DNA from 3 places in the Exiguobacterium sp. s7 genome. Region 2 is predicted to be linked to each of the others. Evidence: predicted binding sites of a transcription regulator. Region 2 holds the regulator's gene; each other region holds the start of a gene.

The links. The regulator Rex, encoded in region 2, represses fermentation and respiration genes when NADH is low (regulators of the CRP and FNR family bind a similar motif). The targets are predictions, from matches to a motif close to TTGTGAAATATTTCACAA.
Region 1: a site for Rex is predicted at 1,484-1,501, ahead of ric (iron-sulfur cluster repair di-iron protein). Genes of this name have one in related genera too.
Region 3: a site for Rex is predicted at 3,857-3,874, ahead of pflB (formate C-acetyltransferase). Genes of this name have one in related genera too.

The regions. Positions count from the first base shown of each region.
Region 1 covers NZ_JACSLO010000003.1:93,929-100,824, reverse strand. Annotated here, with positions in the region: gene modA (molybdate ABC transporter substrate-binding protein) at 1-608, opposite strand, end outside; gene ric (iron-sulfur cluster repair di-iron protein) at 716-1,423, opposite strand; gene aceA (isocitrate lyase) at 1,571-2,851, opposite strand; gene KNP79_RS05530 (hypothetical protein) at 2,918-3,214, opposite strand; gene KNP79_RS05525 (malate synthase G) at 3,211-5,403, opposite strand; gene KNP79_RS05520 (MarR family winged helix-turn-helix transcriptional regulator) at 5,587-6,033, shown strand; gene KNP79_RS05515 (nitroreductase family protein) at 6,030-6,665, shown strand; gene KNP79_RS05510 (NAD(P)H-dependent oxidoreductase) at 6,702-6,896, opposite strand, start outside.
Region 2 covers NZ_JACSLO010000020.1:6,748-13,643, reverse strand. Annotated here, with positions in the region: gene KNP79_RS14880 (hypothetical protein) at 1-1,726, opposite strand, end outside; gene tatC (twin-arginine translocase subunit TatC) at 1,868-2,656, opposite strand; gene KNP79_RS14870 (twin-arginine translocase TatA/TatE family subunit) at 2,660-2,878, opposite strand; gene KNP79_RS14865 (redox-sensing transcriptional repressor Rex) at 2,878-3,534, opposite strand; gene KNP79_RS14860 (ABC-F family ATP-binding cassette domain-containing protein) at 3,684-5,585, shown strand; gene KNP79_RS14855 (hypothetical protein) at 5,582-5,989, shown strand; gene KNP79_RS14850 (hypothetical protein) at 6,040-6,606, opposite strand; gene tsaD (tRNA (adenosine(37)-N6)-threonylcarbamoyltransferase complex transferase subunit TsaD) at 6,621-6,896, opposite strand, start outside.
Region 3 covers NZ_JACSLO010000008.1:53,049-59,944, forward strand. Annotated here, with positions in the region: gene KNP79_RS10970 (hypothetical protein) at 1-176, shown strand, start outside; gene KNP79_RS10975 (hypothetical protein) at 186-1,289, shown strand; gene KNP79_RS10980 (hypothetical protein) at 1,319-1,960, opposite strand; gene KNP79_RS10985 (DEAD/DEAH box helicase) at 1,957-3,123, opposite strand; gene KNP79_RS10990 (hypothetical protein) at 3,178-3,600, opposite strand; gene pflB (formate C-acetyltransferase) at 3,961-6,207, shown strand; gene pflA (pyruvate formate-lyase-activating protein) at 6,267-6,896, shown strand, end outside.

The sequences.
Region 1 (6,896 bases), on a different contig from region 2:
TCAAACGGGACCGCCTGAAGCGACTCGACGTCCGTCGTCAGTTCCGTCTTATAGACAAATCCCGCATTGGCGTCGCCTTGTTCGATGAGCGTCAACACTTGTCTCACATTCTGGGCGAACATGATTCGTGGTTCCACTTCTTCCCACACGCCTTCCACTTCTAGCGCCGCTTTCGCGTAGCGACCGGCCGGGACATTGACCGGGTCACCGATGACGATCCGAGCACATGCGTTTAAGTCGTCCCACGTCTCCGCGCACGGATTCCCTTTCGGTGTCACGAGCCACAGCTCGTTATGCAAAAACGCATCCCGCTCTAGAATCGGGATTTGTAATCGGTCGACATCATCAACGCTCGCGGCTAAAAAGATATCTGCCGGAGACCCGTGATCGATTTGTGCTCGCAAGGCGCCGCTCCCGTTCGTCACGACCCGAACGTCGATCCCATCGAATTCCGCTTCAAGTTGTCGCTCTACCGCTTCTAAAGCCGGTCCTAAGCTTGCCGCCGCCAAAATGGTCACGGTGGTGTCCTCCGAATCTGAACTCGACCAGACTTGACTTAGTAATAAGGCGACCGTCACCCCTACGATGACTCCACTCACCCGTTTCATGATTAATCACTCCTTTGCCTCCCCTTTATCGTAGCGCTTGATTTGCCTCCCATCTGTATCAAACGTCACAAAAAGACACCCCCACGTAAGTAGAGGTGTGCCACTGCTTAAGCGAACGTGCGCGCCCGCGGGAATAAAATGTTGTTTTCGAGATGAATGTGTTCAAATGTATCCGATTCGAGCGCTTCTAACCGTTGATAGACAAGACGATACGTCCCACACGCTCCTTCAGGCGGCGTATAGTCGTTCGTGATTTGACGCAACTCTTTTAAAATGTCACCGGCTGCCGCGTGTTCTGACTCGAGCGAGGCCAAGATGTCATCAAGCTCCCGTCTCGTTTCAGCTGTCGGTGCCGTCTCGTGACGAAGCAACGTCGGGAAGTCTTCTGTCTCTTCTTTGACGATATGTTGTTCAAGTTCCACTTTCAATTGATTGAACAGTTGATGAATGCGTCCGAGGTGCGGATGGTTTTGTCCGTGAACCCGGAACACTTTTGTCACATATGGTGTGAGCTGTGGCAATTCGTCCGTCAAAAACTGGTGATGCTTATAAATGATGTGCTCAATCAATTCCGATGAAGAAGCAGCATCCCAATCGATGCTCTTCTCGTTCATCTCTTGCTTGCGTTGATAGAGCGCATTGACTTCTTCTAAAATGTCTTCCGTCGACCGTTTCGATTTGTCAGTCGCTTCAGCGAGTGGCCGGTTGCCGCCACAACAAAAATCGATTCGGTTCCGTTTGAAAATGTCTGCCGCTTGCGGGCATTGTTTGACGATTTCAGATACGTGCGTATCGCCCGTGAATGTCTGTGTCATCTGTCATAACCTCCATATTCATTTTGACATGTTCAGCGTAGCAAGAGTTTGACGACAAAAATGTGAAATACGTCACATTTAAGTGAACAGGATGCACGCGTTCTGAATTTGGACACAAAAAAAGCCCCTCTTGTGGAGGGGCGACGCTTAATGGGACGGCGCTTCAAATTGTTCTGCCTCGGTCGATCCGGCGAGCGCCGTCGTTGACGACTGGCCTCCCGAGATGACGAGAGACACCTCATCGAAATACCCGGTCCCGACCTCACGTTGGTGACGTGTCGCCGTATAACCGTGCTGTTCTGCACTGAATTCGGCCTGTTGCAGTTCCGAGTAGGCGGCCATCCCGCGGTCTTTATACCCGCGTGCGAGTTCGAACATTCCGAAGTTGAGCGAGTGGAAGCCAGCGAGCGTCACGAATTGGAACTTGTATCCCATCGCACCAATCTCTTGTTGGAACGTTGCGATCTCGTCATCCGACAACTTCTTCTTCCAATTGAATGACGGCGAACAGTTGTAAGCGAGAAGTTTGCCCGGATACTTCGCATGAATCGCATCCGCGAATTGACGCGCTTCGTCCAAATCAGGCTCGGACGTCTCGCACCAAACGAGGTCGGCGTACGGTGCATAGGCGAGACCGCGTGCGATCGCCTGTTCGATTCCTGCCTTGGTCCGATAAAACCCTTCTGGCGTCCGGTCGCCGACGATGAACGGATGATCGATCGGGTCGATGTCGCTCGTAATCAAGTTCGCGGCGTGGGCGTCGGTCCGGGCGACGATAATCGTCGAAACACCCATGACGTCTGCCGCGAGACGTGCGGCAATCAAGTTTTTCACGGCCGTCTGTGTCGGCAGCAACACTTTGCCGCCGAGGTGACCGCACTTCTTCTCTGAAGAGAGTTGATCCTCCAAGTGGACGCCGGCTGCACCCGCCTCAATCATCGCCTTCGTCAACTCGAACACGTTGAGCACACCGCCGAAACCGGCTTCCATGTCAGCGACGATCGGGGCGAACCAATGCGTATCGCCTTTCCCTTCCGCCGTTTGAATTTGATCGGCCCGTTGAAGCGCCTGGTTAATCCGTTTGACGACGCTCGGCACCGAGTTAGCCGGGTATAGGCTTTGGTCCGGGTACATGTGCCCCGACAAGTTCGCATCGGCGGCGACTTGCCATCCGCTCAAATAGATGGCTTCGAGACCCGCCTTCACTTGCTGGATGGCCTGGTTCCCCGTCAACGCGCCGAGCGCGTGGACGTAGTCTCGTTCGTGGAGTAACTCCCATAACCGTTCCGCTCCTTTTGTCGCGAGCGTATGCTCGATTAGGACAGACCCCCGAAGCCTCATCACGTCTTCGACCCCATATGGACGTTCGACCCCGTTAAACCGTTCCGACTGTAACATATCCTCTAGTTGCATTTGTTGTTCATTCATATCCATTCCTCCTGTATTATATTAATTTATATATTTATCGTTTGTTATATAACAGATAATGCAAGCTTAATCCAAGTATGCACAGCATTCGAGCGCCGCTTTGAATGACGAGTGCTCCATCCCGCAGCAACGACAGACGTTTTCTTCGTCACGATCTTCTGGTTTACGGAATATGACGACCTCTTCGACCGGCTCTCTCATGATTTGGAGCGACCCGTCGGCCCGGTCGAGCACGAGGCGCATCAAATCGTTCCCATAGACGAACGCCGTGTTAGCGAGCGCCGCTGTCGATTCCCCCGAGACGATCCGACGGACGACCCAACGTTCAATCAACTGTTCGCTTTCGATTTTTTTCGTTGTCATGATGATGCTCCTCCTTTTAAATTCGGTTCTAATGTCACTTGTTGTAAAAACTGTCGGCGGCGCCGGTGCAGGATCGGTTCCGTATATCCATTTGGTGATGCATCGCCTTCGAACACTAACTCTTTCGCCGCTTGATAGGCGATGGAGCAGTCTACATCTGGCGTCATCGGACGATAGTGCGGATCTTCCGCGTTTTGCGCGTCGACGACCTCGGCCATCCGGTAAAGCGTCGCTTCGACTTGTTCACGGCTACAGATTCCATAGTATAGCCAGTTGGCGACATGTTGACTCGAAATACGAAGCGTTGCTCGGTCTTCCATCAACCCGACATGATGAATATCTGGCACTTTGGAGCAACCGACACCTTGCTCGACCCAACGGACGACGTAACCGAGCAACCCTTGCAGGTTGTTCTCGAGTTCCTCGTTCACTTCCTCATCTGTATAGAGACGCGTGGCGAGTGGTACCTCGAGCAGACGCCCTCGCTCAGTTGCTGGATCAAACGAACGATTCGCCAACTCACGCTGAACGTCAAACGCATCGACTTGATGGTAATGCAGCGCATGAAGCGTGGCCGCCGTCGGGGACGGCACCCAAGCCGTCGTCGCCCCGGACCGGACATGATTGCTTTTTTCACGCATCATATCGCGCATCCGATCGGGCATCGCCCACATCCCTTTCCCGATTTGCCCGTGTTGATGGAATCCTGCGTCAAGCCCGATCTGGACATTCAGACGTTCATAAGCATCGAGCCACTCCGATGTCTTCATCTCGCCTTTCTTGCGCATCGGTCCGAGCGTGAGCGAGGAGTGAATCTCATCGCCCGTCCGGTCGAGGAATCCGGTATTGATGAAGACGATGCGTTCCTTCACTTGCTCGATACAGTTCTTCAAATTAAGCGACGTGCGTCGCTCCTCGTCCATCACGCCGACTTTGAGCGTGTGACGCGGTAACTCGAGTACATCTTCAATCGCATCGAACAAGTCGTTCGTGAACGCGACTTCTTTCGAGCCATGCATCTTCGGTTTGACGATATAGATGGAGCGTTCGCGGGAATTTCGTCTGGTATCAAGGTGGCGGCTCGCGATGAGCGCAGTGAAAATCCCGTCCAAAATCCCTTCCGGTACTTCACGTCCTTCCGCGTCGAGCATCAAGTCTGTCGTCATCAAGTGCCCGACGTTTCGAATAAAGAGGAGCGATCGGCCCGGAAGCGTGACTTCACGCCCGTCTTTCCCGACATACTTCCGGTCAGGGTTCAACTTCCGAGTGAGCGGCCGACCTCCTTTCGTGAACGTTGCTTCGAGCGTTCCGTCCATCAGGCCTAGCCAGTTCGCGTAAAGGTGGACCTTGTCTTCCGCCCGAACAGCGGCAACCGAGTCTTCACAGTCGACGATGGCAGACAAGGCGGACTCGAGTTCGATATCAATGAGCCCTGCTCGATCGACCCGTCCGATTGGGTGGTCCCGGTCAAACTTCAACTCGGCGTGAATCCCGTTATGGACGAGCAAGAGCTTATTCGGATCACTCGTTTCCCCGACATAGCCGACGAGACAATCGTCTTGAAACGCGATGCGGTTCCCTTCGATGATGGCGTATGGCCTGCCCTCTGACACGAGATAGCCGTTCGCTTCTTCGTGCGAGCCCTCCCGGAGCGGAAATGTATCGTCGAGAAATTGTTTGGCATAGGCGATGACCGCTTCACCGCGAACTGGATTATAGCCGCTCGACTTCGTTTTCCCGTCCTCTTCGTCGATGACGTCCGTTCCGTACAAGGCGTCATAGAGGCTTCCCCAGCGAGCGTTCGCCGCGTTCAATGCATAGCGTGCATTGTCGAGCGGAACGACAAGCTGCGGTCCGGCTTGCCTTGTAATTTCTGAGTCGACACCCGTAACGTCGATGTTGAAATCGGGGACGGCTGCTTCGATGTAATCGATGGACCGAAGGAAACGCTCGTAGTCTTCCATGTCAAACGCTTGCTTATGCTCGCTGTACCACCCCTGTAATAGTCGCTCATATGACTCACGTTCGTGAAGCATTGCCTCATTGCGAGGAATGAACTCATCGAGTAGGCGCCCGACCCCAGCCCAAAATTGTTGGTGTGCCTCTTCTTCAGGCAATATACGAGCCGAGATGAAATCGAGCAACGTTTCATGTACGTGATAAGTACCTACTTGTTTGTAATGTTCCAAGCCGTCACATCCTCTCATTCAATTGTTATATATCAGTTGACTTTAATATAGACTATTATATAACAGTTTGACAACAGTTTTTTTGAAACTTTTTATTTGCGATCTATTTCAAAACCGATTAGTATACATTGTGTGACCTATCAATGATTGATTCATCAATTAGTTTTTGAAGGAGGATATCCGATGCGCGACGCTTGTTCGCTCAGCGATGAGATTCTCTACCACGTCATCACCGTACAAAAAGAACTGGCCCAACTGTTCGATACGGAAATGGACGGGCTCAGCTCGACCCGCTTCGATATTTTAAGCAACTTGCATCACGTCGGCCCTTTGCGTCAGCGTGAACTGCAACAACGGGTCGGCGTCGATCATGCCGCCATCACGCGACATTTGAAACAGCTCGAGACACAGGGCTTGATCACGCGCGAACGCTGCCTCCAAGACAATCGGGTCATCTTTGTCGATTTGACCGATGTCGGTCGGGAGCGGATTGCACATTGGACCGAGCAAAAGAAGTGCTTATCGGACCGTCTTTTTGTAAACATGAAGGTAGAGGAGCAACGACAGTTACTCGAACTTTTAAATACGTTACAAACCAACATTCAACATGAAAGGAAGACCCTTATATGAACACGACAACACAGAAAGACTTTATGGAAATCCTCAAAGGACGCCGCTCGATTCGCGTCTATGATGAGAACGTCAAAATCTCAAAAGAAGAGATGACACAAATCCTGGAGGAAGCGACGACGGCACCGTCATCACTCAACCTTCAACCGTGGCGCTTCGTCGTCATCGATAGCGCAGAAGGCAAAGATACTCTCCTTCCGCTCGCAAGCTTCAACAAACGCCAAGTCGAGACGTCATCAGCCGTTATCGCCATCTTTGCCGACTACCAGATGGCCGATTACACACAAGAGATCTTTGATACGGCCGTCGAGCGTGGCCTCATGCCACCAGAAGTCCGCGACCGTCAAGTTGACATGATCAAAGGCATCTTCAAAGACGCACCGAAAGAGTCTGTTAAAGACAGCATCTTGCTCGACTCCGGTCTCGTCGCGATGCAACTCATGCTCGTCGCCCGTGCTCACGGCTACGACACAAACCCGATCGGTGGCTATGACAAAGCGAACATCGCGGAAGCGTTCGGCCTCGAGAAAGAGCGCTACCTTCCGGTCATGCTCCTCTCAATCGGAAAAGCCGCGGAAGACGGTTACCAATCGGTCCGCTTCCCAATCGACCGCATCACCGACTGGAAATAAGCAAAAGCTCAAGCGCCTCGGCGCTTGAGCTTTTTTTCATCCGATGTATTTGACGACTACATTGAAATCGCGACGTGTCTTCGGCGCGAAGTCGCGGGCCCGATGTCCGAACGCGACCATGACCGAGAGCGACCAGGCACCTCGTTCCATGACCCCTTCCGAGATCAATAATTCATCGATGTCTGCCTGATTGAACCCTTCAATCGGACATGAGTCGACGCCGATCTGTGC
Region 2 (6,896 bases):
ACGAAAAGACAGGCGGTTCCACTCTTGTCTCCACGGTCGTGAGCCGGAACGCTGAAGCGGGTGCCTCTTTTAACTTGAAGTAGACTTTTGTTCCGATGTCTACAGGCATCGTATTAAACTCTTTAATCGAAATGAGTCCGTCTTCATCTGCCTGCTCATTCGAAATTTCGTAGTATTTCCCACTGCGAATCAACACATCCACTGCGGCGTTCGGCGTCGTTTTCAATGTGACACCTGAAGTGACCGTTTTCGTCAGAACCGAGATACCATTTGATGAAGTATCGTCACTTTCTTTGACCGTCTGAAGTTCAATCGGATCGGCGTAAACACCTGACCCACTACCGATTTTCACAGTCACACGCGATCCAGGTGTGAACCACCGCGCCGGTTGCCACGTATAGCGTCCCGACTCATCCGATCGGATCGTCGCCGATTGATAGTTCAACAATGAATCCGATGAGTTCGATTGATACAAGTTTTTCGTCACACTGACAAACACCGGCGTGTTCGGTGTCGTCTTCCCGCTAATCGGACCTAAGACACCGGTTGGCGGGTCGAGTGTGAGTGGCACATAGTTCGATGCCCATAAGTCTAACCGGCGCTCAAAATCGTTCCACTTAAAAATCATGTCATACGACTCATTCGTCTGTAACGTCAGTTTCCCTTGCTCCCAAACGAACGGGTCGTCTTGATAGGCTAAACGTGCCGTCAGCTCAGTCGCTGGAATCGGTAAGGCCGTACCATCAACGAGCGTGGCCGTTCCGTTGACGTCATATGGACGACCTACCTCATAGCGATTCGTCGTTTTCGGCACATTGACATTCAGTTGCCATGGCGCTTTCCATAAAGACTCCGGCGTGTACACTTCCGTCTTCTTCATACCAAAAACGTACCACGGACCGTGTTGTCGAATGTCAGCGTCATCAATCGGTGCCTCTTTCCACTCATTCGTGCTGACGTTATAACTGACATAGAATGTCGTATACATTTCTCGCGTCATGAAGTAGTAGGTGCCGTCTTTCCACGTAAGATTACTTATGTTTGGCGCATCTTTCTCAATCCATCGTTTCGTCGCCAAATCGAAAATAAACATGTGCTCCGAGTCATCACTTTTGATCACGAACCATTGATTCGCTTCTTTCATGTGACGGGCCCACCTCACCTGTCCTGAATAGGAACTGATTGTCTCAAGCACTTCTCCTGTCACCGTCCGCTTCGTCACTTGACCGTCGGCGAACGCGAGGACGTTCCCATCATCGAGCAGACTGTATACCGGATCGCTGCCTTTCGTGAGCGATCCGAGAATATCACCTGACGTCGACGTGATGATATACTTTTCGTCATCAGCCCATAACATCATTCCTGTTGTTACATTCGTTGAGACGAGTCGATTCTCACTTCCTGCTTCGATCGGGAATGTCGTCGCCACATTCGTACGTATATCCCACATCACCCAATCCGGCCACCCTTTTAACATAAATCGGCCGTCTCCGATGGCATACATATTGTAAGCAGCAGACACACGAATCGGTAACGTATATTCCTCACCGGTCTGAATGTGAATAAGCGTCTCCGGATCTCCCGAACGCCACACATATCCACTATCTCCTACGACTTCTCCTGCCGGAATGATTTCCGGTTTGGCATAATCCTCTGCTCGGACTTCTACTCCCGGTGCTACCATCATGACGAGCACCACGAGCATGCTCCATAACCACTTCTTCATTACTCTCCTCATTTCTGTTTATGAATGCATAACTTTCAAAAATAATCCATTTTTTTGATTTAACCCTCCTAATTTTAAGTTGTTTTTTCAAAATTGAATAGCCCTAAAATCAAAAAAACACCACGTCGCATGACATGGTGTTCACTTCTCATTCATTTGTTTCATCAAATCGACTTGTTCTTTCACCATCGCCTCTTTCTCACGTCGGAGCACACCCCGGTACGTGATGCGTGAAATCGATAAACTGATCTCATACAAGAAGAAGAGCGGCAGTGACACCATGAGGTGCGACGTCAAATCCGGCGGCGTGATAAAGGCCGCGACAACGAACAAGGCGAAGTAGGCGTACTTCCGGATCGATGACAGGAAGTACGGCGTCACGACACCGATGCGCGTCAAGAACATCGTCACGACCGGTAACTGGAATAACAGTCCGAATGGGATGGTCAGTTGCAGCAAGAACGTGAAGTAGTTCGACGCCCCGATGATTTGCGTCAGACCAAGGTCTTGCCCGAGGTCCGTCGAGATATCGAGGACGAGCGGGAACAACCAATAGTAGGCAAACGCCAAACCGACGAGGAACAAGATAAAGATGATCGGAATATAGGCGAGCGTCGCTTTCCGCTCGTTCGGATGCAGACCAGGTGCGACAAACGCCCACAGTTGATACAGTAGAAACGGACCAGCCGCGACGAGCCCGATGACGAGCGCCAAGTTCAAGTAAATCATGAGCGGGTCCGCGACCCCAAAGGCGTTCAATTCAAGGCCTCGTTCGACGAGGTCGGCCTGGAGATAGGCGAGCACATATTTGACACTCGGCAAAGCAATCAAAAAGAAGGCAAAGACGACAAATGCCGACAGCATCAGTCGTCTCCGCAGCTCTGTCAAGTGGTCGGACAGTGCCCGTTCTTGATCAGGTTGATGGCTCATCGCTTACTGCTCTTTCTTCTCAATTTCTTTCTTGTCTTTCTCGTCATGCTCGTTCATCATGCCACTCGTGGCATTTTTGAACTCACGGAGCGTCTGTCCGGCGGCACGGCCGAACTCAGGCAATTTCTTCGGCCCGAAGATGATGAGCGCGATAATCGCGATGACAAACAGACTTGCTCCGCCTGGAATACCGACGACGAGTGACGATAATAGTAATTCCATTATTGATGGACCCCCTCAGCAGATGGATAGTGTTGCATAAAGTAAATGAGCGACTGGAGTTCGATCGACAAGTCGATATGATGGACGCGGACCGTATCCGGCACAGTAAGCCTGGCCGGTGTAAAGTTCAAGATGCCTTTGATGCCGAAGCGGACCAAGTCATCCGCGACAGGCTGTGCATAGGCAGACGGCACCGTCAAAATCGCGACGTCAATCTTGTTTTGCTTCATAATCTGTTCCATCTCATCGACGTGATGAATCGGGACACCGGACATCGTCGTGCCGACTTTTGTCTCGTCTGCGTCGAACCCGACGACGATATGTGTGTTATTGTTTTTAAGGAAGTTATAGTTGACGAAAGCTGTCCCGAGATGACCAACCCCGACCAAGGCGACGTTCGTAATCTCGTCCTGATTCAGTGTCTTACGGAAAAAGTCTAACAGATACTGTACGTTATAGCCATATCCCTTTTTACCGAGCGCACCGAAATACGAGAAATCGCGACGGATCGTGGCCGAATCGACCTTGACCGCCTCACTCAGTTCAGCAGAAGAGACACGCTGTTTTCCTGATGAATGCAGGCTTTGGATAAACCGATAGTATAGTGGCAACCGTTTGGCTGTCGCTTGCGGAATCTTTGGTTCGTTTTGACTCAACGGAAAGAGCCTCCTTTTTACGACGCGTTTCAAACGAATCTAATTTCATACACCTTGATTGTAAACGAATTCACATAACCACTCAACGAATATACCTGAAAAGACTAAAAAATACAGTATACTAAATAGAGAGAAAGGGGTTTTTTCACTTGATCCTACTGCAAGTCAATAACTTATCGAAATCATTCGGCGTTGAGCCGATTTTAGAGAACGTCAAACTCGAAATCCAAGAAGGCGAACGCGTCGCCCTCGTCGGCCGGAACGGCGCCGGCAAGTCGACACTGCTCAAAGTCATCGCCGGGGAATACAACTATGACTCGGGCGATATCATGAAACCGAAAGACGTGACGATCGGCTATCTCGCCCAAGATTCAGGACTTGAATCGAACGAGACGATTTGGAACGAGATGCTTACCGTCTTCACCGACTTAATTGAACAGGAAAAAACGCTCCGCCGCATGGAACAAGACATGGGATCTGAGCGCATCTTGAACGACCCGGCCGCCTATGAGCGCCTGCTGTCGTCTTACGATGAAGAACAGCATACGTTCAAAGACCGCGGCGGCTATCAATACGAGGCGACGATCCGCTCCGTCCTTCACGGGATGCGCTTCTATCCGGACGACTTCGAGCGCCGCATCGATACGCTTTCCGGTGGACAACGGACCCGCCTCGCCCTGGCGAAGATGCTCCTTCAAAGTCCAGACCTGCTCATCTTGGATGAGCCGACGAACCACTTGGACATCGAGACGCTCGGTTGGCTCGAGAAGTATTTGAGCGGTTATAAAGGCGCTGTCCTCATCGTCTCCCACGACCGCTATTTCCTCGACCGGGTCGTCTCGGTCGTCTATGAGCTGTCACGCCACCGGAGCCGTCGCTTCGTCGGCAACTATACGAAGTATCTCGAACAGAAGGCCGCGATCTATGAGCAAGAGAAGAAGCAGTTCGAATCCCAACAAGAAGAAATCGCCAAGATGCAGGACTTCATCCAACGCAACATCGCCCGGGCGACGACGACGAAACGCGCCCAGAGCGTCCGCAAACGTCTTGAGAAGATCGACCGGATGGACGTGCCGGATGGTGACGAGCGCAGTGCCGTCCTCTCGTTCTCAATCAAACGCCAAAGCGGGAATGACGTGTTGAGCGGCAGCGACCTCGCCATCGGTTATGAGGAGCCGATCGCCCAGCATCTCCGCTTCCAACTGCAACGCGGCGAATCGGTCGCCCTCGTCGGTCCGAACGGGGTCGGTAAATCGACGCTCTTGAAAGTGTTGACGAAACAACAGCCGGCGCTCACTGGTGACATCCGCTACGGCACAGGCGTCGAGATCGGCTACTACGACCAGGAACAACAGAACTTGTCGGATGCCAACCGCGTCATCGACGAGATTTGGAACGACTGGCCGCTCATGCGCGAACAAGAAGTTCGCAGCCTGCTTGGTCAGTTCCTGTTCAGCGGTGACGACGTCATGAAACGTGTCCATGAACTGTCGGGTGGAGAGCGGGCCCGCTTGACGCTCGCGAAACTGAAGCTCGAGCAACCGAACTTGCTCATCTTGGATGAGCCGACGAACCACTTGGACCTCGACTCGAAGATGATCCTCGAGAACGCCCTCGTCGACTACCCGGGCACAATCTTGTTCGTATCGCACGACCGTTACTTCATCGACCGGCTCGCGACGCGCGTCTTAGAGATCACACCGAACGGCATCGATGAATACCTCGGCGATTACTCGTATTACGTCGAGAAGAAAGAAGAACTTGAAGAACTGGCCCGACTCGCCCGCGAAGAGACGAAACAAGTCATCGTCAAGAAACAGCGCGCCGACAAGGAGCAGCAACGCGAGGAACGCCGGATGAAACAACGGATCGAGGAGATTGAGCTCACCATCGAGCAACACGAGGCCCGTCTCGAAGAGATCGAGCAACTGTTGTGTGAACCGGACGTCTTCAACGACTTCGCCCGGGCACAGGAACTGTCGACCGAGTCCGATGCGACGAAAGAATCGATCACGGCACTGTATGCAGAATGGGAGGAGCTCCATTCATGATGCGATCCCGTGCGATGCGAATCGAGTGGATGCACGCCTTCCTGACTGGTCTCGCCTACATCGTGCCGACCGGGACGGAGTACGTATCCGAACTGATTCGTGGGGAACCGACCGTCGTCCCGTCGTTCCTGTTTTATTTCCTGCCGGTCGTCATCGGCTTCATCATCCAGACGTGGAGCGGGATTGTCATCAGCTTGTTGAGCGGTCTGCTCATGAGCACGCTCTTTATCCGCCTCGTCGTCTGGCCGGTCGATGTGACCGTGCACAGCTTTTACACGCCCGGCTCGGTATGGGGCCACTTCTATCAGTCGACGCTCCTCATGTGGGTGCTCGCCTTGATCGTCTATGTCGTGAGCCGAGTGAATATGTGGTATAAACAAAAGAAACATCATCCAGAAGTATAAAAACAGGGAAGCCGCTCTCCATTGTGGAGGTCAGCTTCCCTGTTTTACGTTTAGAAATAACGCAGCGGTTGGAAACCGCGCGTGTGGAAGTCGAGCTTGATGCCGTCTTCCGTGATGAAGAACACGTACTCGTTCGTATCGACGTCACGGACGAACACTTTGTAGAATGTGAGCGCCTCTTCGTCGTTCGTCACATATTTTGCCTCATGCGTCGAGATGACTTGGGCGAACAGTTGCTCTTCGTCAAACTCGTTGACAATGTCCTCGAACTTCGCCGCCTCTTCTTCGGTCGCTTCTCGTCCCGGTGCGATTTGATAATACGCATCGCTCGCTTTCGGTTGAACGCCGAGGTTGCGGTCGACGACGATGACGCTTTCGATGTCTTGATCGTCTAAGCTCTTATAGCCGTACAACGTCTCGACGAGCGTGTTCTCACCCGTAACCCGGCCGATGCCTTCGAGCGATTCCGCTCCTGTGAGCGACCGGACGCGTGTCGCTTCCGGCACGATCTCTTCTTGATAGGCGATATTATAAGCGCGGATGATCTCCCGTACTTGCAAAAACGTCGCGACGACGAGCAGTACGACGAGACCTCCAATGATTATGCGTTTCATCATCTGTATATTTCCCCCTAGACTGTCATGCTCTCTTCTAAGGATAACCCAGGAACCGCATTCATCGCCAGTGTATCGCGCTTTCCGCGCACATACGCGTGATGTGCCGCGACTCCAATCATACCGGCGTTGTCTCCGCATAGATCAAGTGGTGGGATGACGAGGCGGATGCCTTCGCGGTCCGTCGCTTCTTTGAGCGCAGCGCGGAGTCCACGGTTGGCTGCGACGCCACCTGCGACGAGCAATTGCTTCGCTCCTTTTTCTTTCACGGCACGAATCGCTTTCTCGACGAG
Region 3 (6,896 bases), on a different contig from region 2:
TTGCGATGCTGATGCTTGGAACGTTGATTGTCGTTCCTATGACGGCACTTTTCTTCCTGGAGAACCGCTTGTTTATGGATGAGATGATGCTTGTGATTGGTCTCGGTCTGATGGCATGGATGATGGCAGCGGTGTGGATTAGTCGTCGTTACCTAATGAAGAAATTAAGTGTGTGAGGTGAGCGTATGAAACGAATGTGGAATGTGGTCGCACTCGGTGCGGTCGTCGTCATCGGTCTCGGGACGTTCGCTTTCGATATGCGGGACACGAAAGCGGAATGGGAGTTAGATGTCAAAACGAATCCTAGTGTGTGGAAGTCACAAACGGTTGGTCTATTTTACGGAACGGAAGAAGAAGGTACGACGGAACGATTCCAATTGACGACCGATCGTAGTCGTGTGACGAGCAATGTGAACTATATCGAAGAGGCGTTAAATTATCGGAGCGAGGTAGATCCGTCAGTTCGTGGTTTTTATCGAGAATTGTCTGGCTTAAGTTTTATGCAATCGATTCGAACAGCTGACGGCTATATTGGCGTCGGCCAGAACGGGAACAAAGAGATTGCGGTGTTTCGAATGAATGGACAAGAAGTCACCAAACAAGTCTTTGGGAATGAAGTTGATGGCGCTTCTGAATTGATGGACAGTCCCTGGGCCGGCCTCTTTGTTCATGAAGGAAACGTGCATGTCATTTACCGAGATGGTTATGGAGAGAATCCAGAGACGAAAATTGCTAGGTTCGATGAGGTTGCCAAACAAATCGTGATCGAGAGCGTGGCGTTACAAGATGAATCCATTTCGACCGTGACTGGAACATCGTGGGCTTTCCGACCGCACATGGCGACGATTGACGCGGATAATCGGTTCATCCCGGTTGGCATGACCGAGCAAACATCCATCACGGAAAATGGAGAAACTTATTTAAGTGAGCAAGAAAAGATTGGGATTTATGCGTATGATGCGGAAACGAAGCAAGTCGTTGAATTGATTCCAGACGGTGACATGTGGAACGCGACGGTGTACGAGGATCAATTGATTTCGTTACAGGAAGACGGGACCGAATTCGTCATCGATTTGAAGACTGGGAAGCAGTCAACACGTTCGGTCATCGATGGTTCGGTCGGCACGACCTCATACATCGGGGATCGACTGTACCATGCCCGTCCTACGAAAGACGGGGCCGTCATCGACGTCTATCGAGATGGAAAAGCCATCTCGAGCGCCACGGTGAAAGCGACGAACGACGAAGCGAAAGCATTGGTGACCAACACAGAATATTACGTGGAATAAAAAATAAGCGAGAGGCGGCCGCCTCTCGCTTATTTTGATGGTTTCGGGATGATGACCCCTTCTTCTAAATCAAGCAACATGTCGATCAGTTCCGCACAGAACTCCGGGAACTGGTCGAGGAACGCACCTGGACCGACCTCGTCGGTGAAATCGATATACAGGTCCGATACGTTACCGGCCATCTTCGCCGGGAGGGCGAGGAACGCCGACCCGAATCGCCAGTTGCCGCGGATATCGAGCAGTTTACCGAGCATCACATCGCCCGGTTCACGAGCCTCCGGAAGCGTCACTTTGTAGATTTCTTTCGTCTCCCAATCGCGTAAACCGTCCTCGGTCACTTCGAAGACCGAGCAGCGCGGGACCGCCAAGCCCCGAAGCGCGTGATAGAGGGCGGGGGACATCTCGGCCTTGTGATCCGCCAAGTAGCGGCCATGCGGCGTCATCCCGTCTTCGTCCGTCTCGAAGAAGACGGCCCAGTCGATGAACAAGTCGCGGAACAACTCCGCGTCTTTCAAATGCCACGTGCCTTCCGAGGCGATCTCTTGTATATAGTTCGTCCATTGCGTGCTGCGCGCGAGCGCGGCCTGCTCATACAATTTTTTCAGCTCGGCCAGCAATTCGGACTCTTCTACGAGCAAAGGGAATGGAATTACTTTCCGGTCTTTTTTCATCGGCGTGGTCCTCGTTTATTCGCAGGACGCTTGACGACCGGCGGTTTATCCTCGATTCGTTTCTCGATGACGTCGCCACGGTAAATCTCGAGTTCTTTCAATTCAACGCCGAGTTGACGGGCGAACGATTTCAAATGGGTCAAATCCTCATCTGTCACGAGCGAGAGGACCGTCCCAGCCGCGTTGCCGCGTGCTGTCCGGCCTGAGCGGTGAATAAAGTCATCGATTGATTCTGGCAAGTCGAAGTGGACGACGTGCGTCACTTCCTCGATATCGAGACCACGGGCTGCGAGGCCAGTCGTGATGAGGAGCGGGTAGTCACCTTTACGGAACTCACGAAGTGTTTCGACACGTTCGCGCTTTCCTTTCAAGCTGTCGAGCATGCGATAGTTCACTTTCATTTTGTCGAGCTCACCTTTCAACGGTGGCAAGAACGACCGGTTGTTGATGAAAGCGAGCGCTTTGACGTTGTCGACGTGAGACAGGCGGCGGAGCAACTCTGGTTTATACCGACGCGTCGTCAACATGTAGCCATAGGTGACTTGTGCGCTTACCGCCCGCTCGATTTTCACGTGGGCCGGTTCGTTCAAGAATGGGGCAGCCCAAGCTTGAAGCGTGTCTGTGAGTGTCGCCGAGACGAGGGCGATTTGATGTTCATGCGCCGTATGTTTGATGATCCGTTCGGCAGATTCTGTCAAACCGCTATCGATGATTTGATCGGCTTCGTCGAGGACGATCGTATGCGTCTCGTGAAGTTTCAACTTTTTCTTCTCAATGAGTTCGACGAGTCGGCCCGGTGTCCCGACGATCAAATGTGGTTTTTTCTTCAACCGGTCGATTTGACGTTTCAACTCGACACCACCGATGAACGAAGCGATGCGGACGTCACCTTTCTCGGTGAAGCGTTGCGCGACCGTTTGAATCTGCATGACGAGTTCACGCGTCGGCGCGACGATGACGACTTGGATGCGGTCGTTCGACGCGTCAATTTTTTCGATGGCGGGTAATAAGTAAGCAAGCGTCTTCCCGGTACCTGTCGGCGCTTCGATCGTGACGTCTTTTCCGTCAAGAAGAAGCGGGAAGGCTTCGGCTTGGACCGGCATTGGTTCAGTAAAGCCAAGGCGATCCCAGGCTTCGTTAATAAATGGTTTTGTAAAGTTCATATCAATTCTCCTTATCGTGGGGCAAAAACAAAGGAAGCATAAGCGCTCCCTGTCTTAGATATAGCGAACATGTTCAGTATCTTGGTCGAATGAAGAACGGAGTGTCTGTGTGAACGTCTGTCCGTCCTCGATGAGTTTGATGTGCACATCGATTTGGTCAGCCGACGCCTCGACGCCTTCGACGGTGAAGCCTTGATACACACGATACTGCAATTCTTTCGTCAACCGTTCGTATGAAGCGAGCTCTGGATACGTCGCTGCCACGTCAATCGGGCGCGAGATGAGAGCAACGAGCAAGTTATCGCGGTAGTCGATGAAATCCTCGTTTTCGATGTCGTCGTCAAACCGAATCCAAAAACCTGCGTCTTCAAATTCTGTGATGAATCCGTCACGTTGTTCACCGTTTTCCTCTACTTTAAGAGAGATGCGGTCACCGGTCTTTAAATCGTGAGCGGCTGTCAATAATTCGTACGTCATGGGAAGAACCCCTTCCTCTTCTACAATGTTCTGCCTTCATTGTGTCCGATATAAGGCAAAAATTCAAGTTCTATCCCCGAGGTGTGAGGTACATCACTACGAAAACTGTATAAATCGTCACATCCCATCTGAAATGATACAGAAATGAGTTGAATCCTGCGGTAACAAGACTTATCTGTTTCAGAAGGAAGGGTTTTTGCATTATAACAGTATTTAAAGCGCTTACAAAAACGGCTTTATGCCAACGTTCATGAGATTGTTACAACTTTCACAAGAATGTAAAACAAAATGTTCACGTTTTCACGTACACTCAACTTATAGAAAGCACGCAGTTATCTCAACTATGAGGAGTGACCCACAATGGCAACCGAAATTAAATCAGCCTGGTCAGGATTTGTACCTGGGCAGTGGACGAACGAAGTGAACGTCGGTGAGTTTATCCGTTTGAACCGACACGAATACACAGGGGACGATCGTTTCCTCGTCGGACCGACCGATGCGACGAATCGTCTTTGGGCACAAGTGATGGAATTGACGAAAGAAGAGCGGGAACGCGGTGGTGTTTGGGCGGTCGATCAAAACAATCCGTCGACAATCGTCTCGCACGGACCGGGATACTTAAACAAAGAGCTCGAGAAAGTGGTCGGCGTTCAAACGGACGAGCCGTTCAAACGTTCGATTCATCCAAACGGCGGGATCCGGATGGTCGACGCTGCCCTTGAGTCATACGGTTTCGAGCCGAACCCTGAAATCACAAAGATTTATTCGGAAATTCGCAAAACGCATAACCAAGGTGTCTTCGATGCGTACACACCTGAGATGCGGGCGGCGCGGAAGTCAGGGATCATCACAGGTCTTCCTGACGCTTACGGCCGGGGACGGATCATCGGCGACTACCGTCGTGTTGCCTTGTACGGGTTAGACTTCTTGATTGCAGAACGAAAAAAAGACTTGGCGAACCGTGGCGGTTTCTTATCAGAGTCAGATATTCGGACACGGGAAGAAATGTCTGAGCAGCTCCGGGCCCTCCAAGAGTTGAAACAACTCGGTGCGGCGTACGGGTTTGACCTCGGCCGTCCGGCGGAAAATACACAAGAGGCGTACCAATGGGTATACCTTGCATATCTCGCAGCCGTCAAAGAACAGAACGGCGCCGCGATGTCACTTGGACGTGTCTCGACATTCCTCGATGTTTACGCAGAACGTGATATCGAAGCAGGTCGTTTGACCGAGTCAGACGTTCAAGAAATCGTCGACCACTTCATCATGAAGCTCCGGATCGTCAAATTCTTGCGCACGCCTGACTACAACGAATTGTTCTCGGGTGACCCAACGTGGGTGACCGAGTCAATCGGTGGGATGAGTGAGGATGGTCGCTCGAACGTGACGAAGAGCTCATTCCGCTTCTTGCATTCACTCTCAAACCTCGGGCCAGCACCAGAACCGAACTTGACGGTGCTTTGGTCGACGAAATTGCCAGAAGGATTTAAACAATATTGCGCGAAGATGTCGATTGAGACGTCTGCGATCCAATATGAGAACGATGACCTCATGCTTCCAGAGTTTGGCGACGACTACGGCATCGCCTGCTGTGTGTCACCGATGAAGATCGGGAAACAGATGCAGTTCTTCGGTGCCCGCGCCAACATGGCAAAAGCACTCCTTTACAGCATGAACGGAGGCCGCGATGAGAAGAGCGGCGACCAAATCGCACCGGTTTGGGAGATGAACACCGAAGACGTGCTCACGTACGACAAAGTGTATGCCGACTTCGACCGGACGCTCGATTGGCTCGCCGAGCTCTACGTCAACACGCTCAACGTCATCCACTTCATGCACGATAAATATGCGTATGAACGGATCGAGATGGCACTTCATGACCCAGAAATCCTACGGACGATGGCATGCGGAATCGCCGGTCTCTCGGTCACAGCAGATAGTCTGTCAGCCATCAAATATGCGACCGTGAAACCGGTTCGAAACGAGCAAGGTATTGCTGTCGACTTCGAGACAGAAGGCGACTTCCCTAAATTCGGAAACAACGATGACCGTGTCGATTCAATCGCCGTCGAACTCGTTGAGTCGTTCATGGAAAAAGTGCGTAAGCATAAAACATACCGCGACGCGCTCCATACGCAATCAGTCTTGACGATCACATCAAACGTCGTCTACGGCAAGAAAACAGGGAACACACCGGACGGACGCCGTGCCGGCGAACCGTTCGCCCCAGGTGCGAACCCGATGCATGGCCGCGATACGAAAGGTGCTGCCGCATCGCTCTCATCAGTTGCGAAACTTCCGTTCGAGCATGCGCAAGACGGAATCTCATACACGTTCTCGATCGTACCGAAAGCACTAGGCAAAGAAGAAGTAGCTCGTGAACTCAACTTAGCGGCACTTCTTGACGGCTATATGGGCGGCGAGCATAAAGGACATCACTTGAACGTCAACGTCTTCAACCGTGAAACGTTACTCGATGCGATGGAGCATCCGGAAGAATATCCACAGCTCACCATCCGCGTCTCTGGCTATGCGGTCAACTTCATCAAGTTGACGCGCGAACAACAAATCGACGTCATCAACCGGACGTTCCACGGTTCATTGTAAGTAATCAAGGCTTGGCGGCCTTCTTCTGAAGGCCGCTCATTCGTTAGGAGGTCATTTCGATGACAATGGGATATGTACACTCGGTCGAATCGTTTGGAACCGTTGACGGCCCGGGAATTCGTTTTATCGTCTTTTTACAAGGTTGTGCGCTTCGTTGCTTGTATTGCCACAACGCTGACACGTGGGATTTCAAAAAGAATAACCATCGTTCGGCCGAGGACGTCATTCAAGAAGCGCTCAGCTATCGTCCGTTCATGGAAGCATCAAAAGGCGGTATCACGATTTCAGGGGGCGACCCGCTCGCGCAGCCAGAGTTTTTAGAAGCGCTGTTGCGTGAAGCGAAGAAACACGGGCTCCACACGACACTCGACACGTCGGGTGCACTTCGTCCCCCTAACTTGGACGCCATCTTAGATCATACGGATCTCGTCTTACTCGATATCAAACATATCGACGATGACATGTGTAAGAAACTGACGGGACGGAGCAACGTCAACACGCTCGCGCTTGCTGAACATTTATCCGAGCGCGGAACGAAAATGTGGATTCGCCACGTCCTCGTCCCAGAATGGACACTTGATGAAGGAGCGCTCCGCCGCACGGCCGCGTTCATTCAAAAGCTCGACCACGTCGAGAAAGTCGAAATTTTGCCGTACCATGAGATGGGTGTCTATAAATGGGAGGCACTC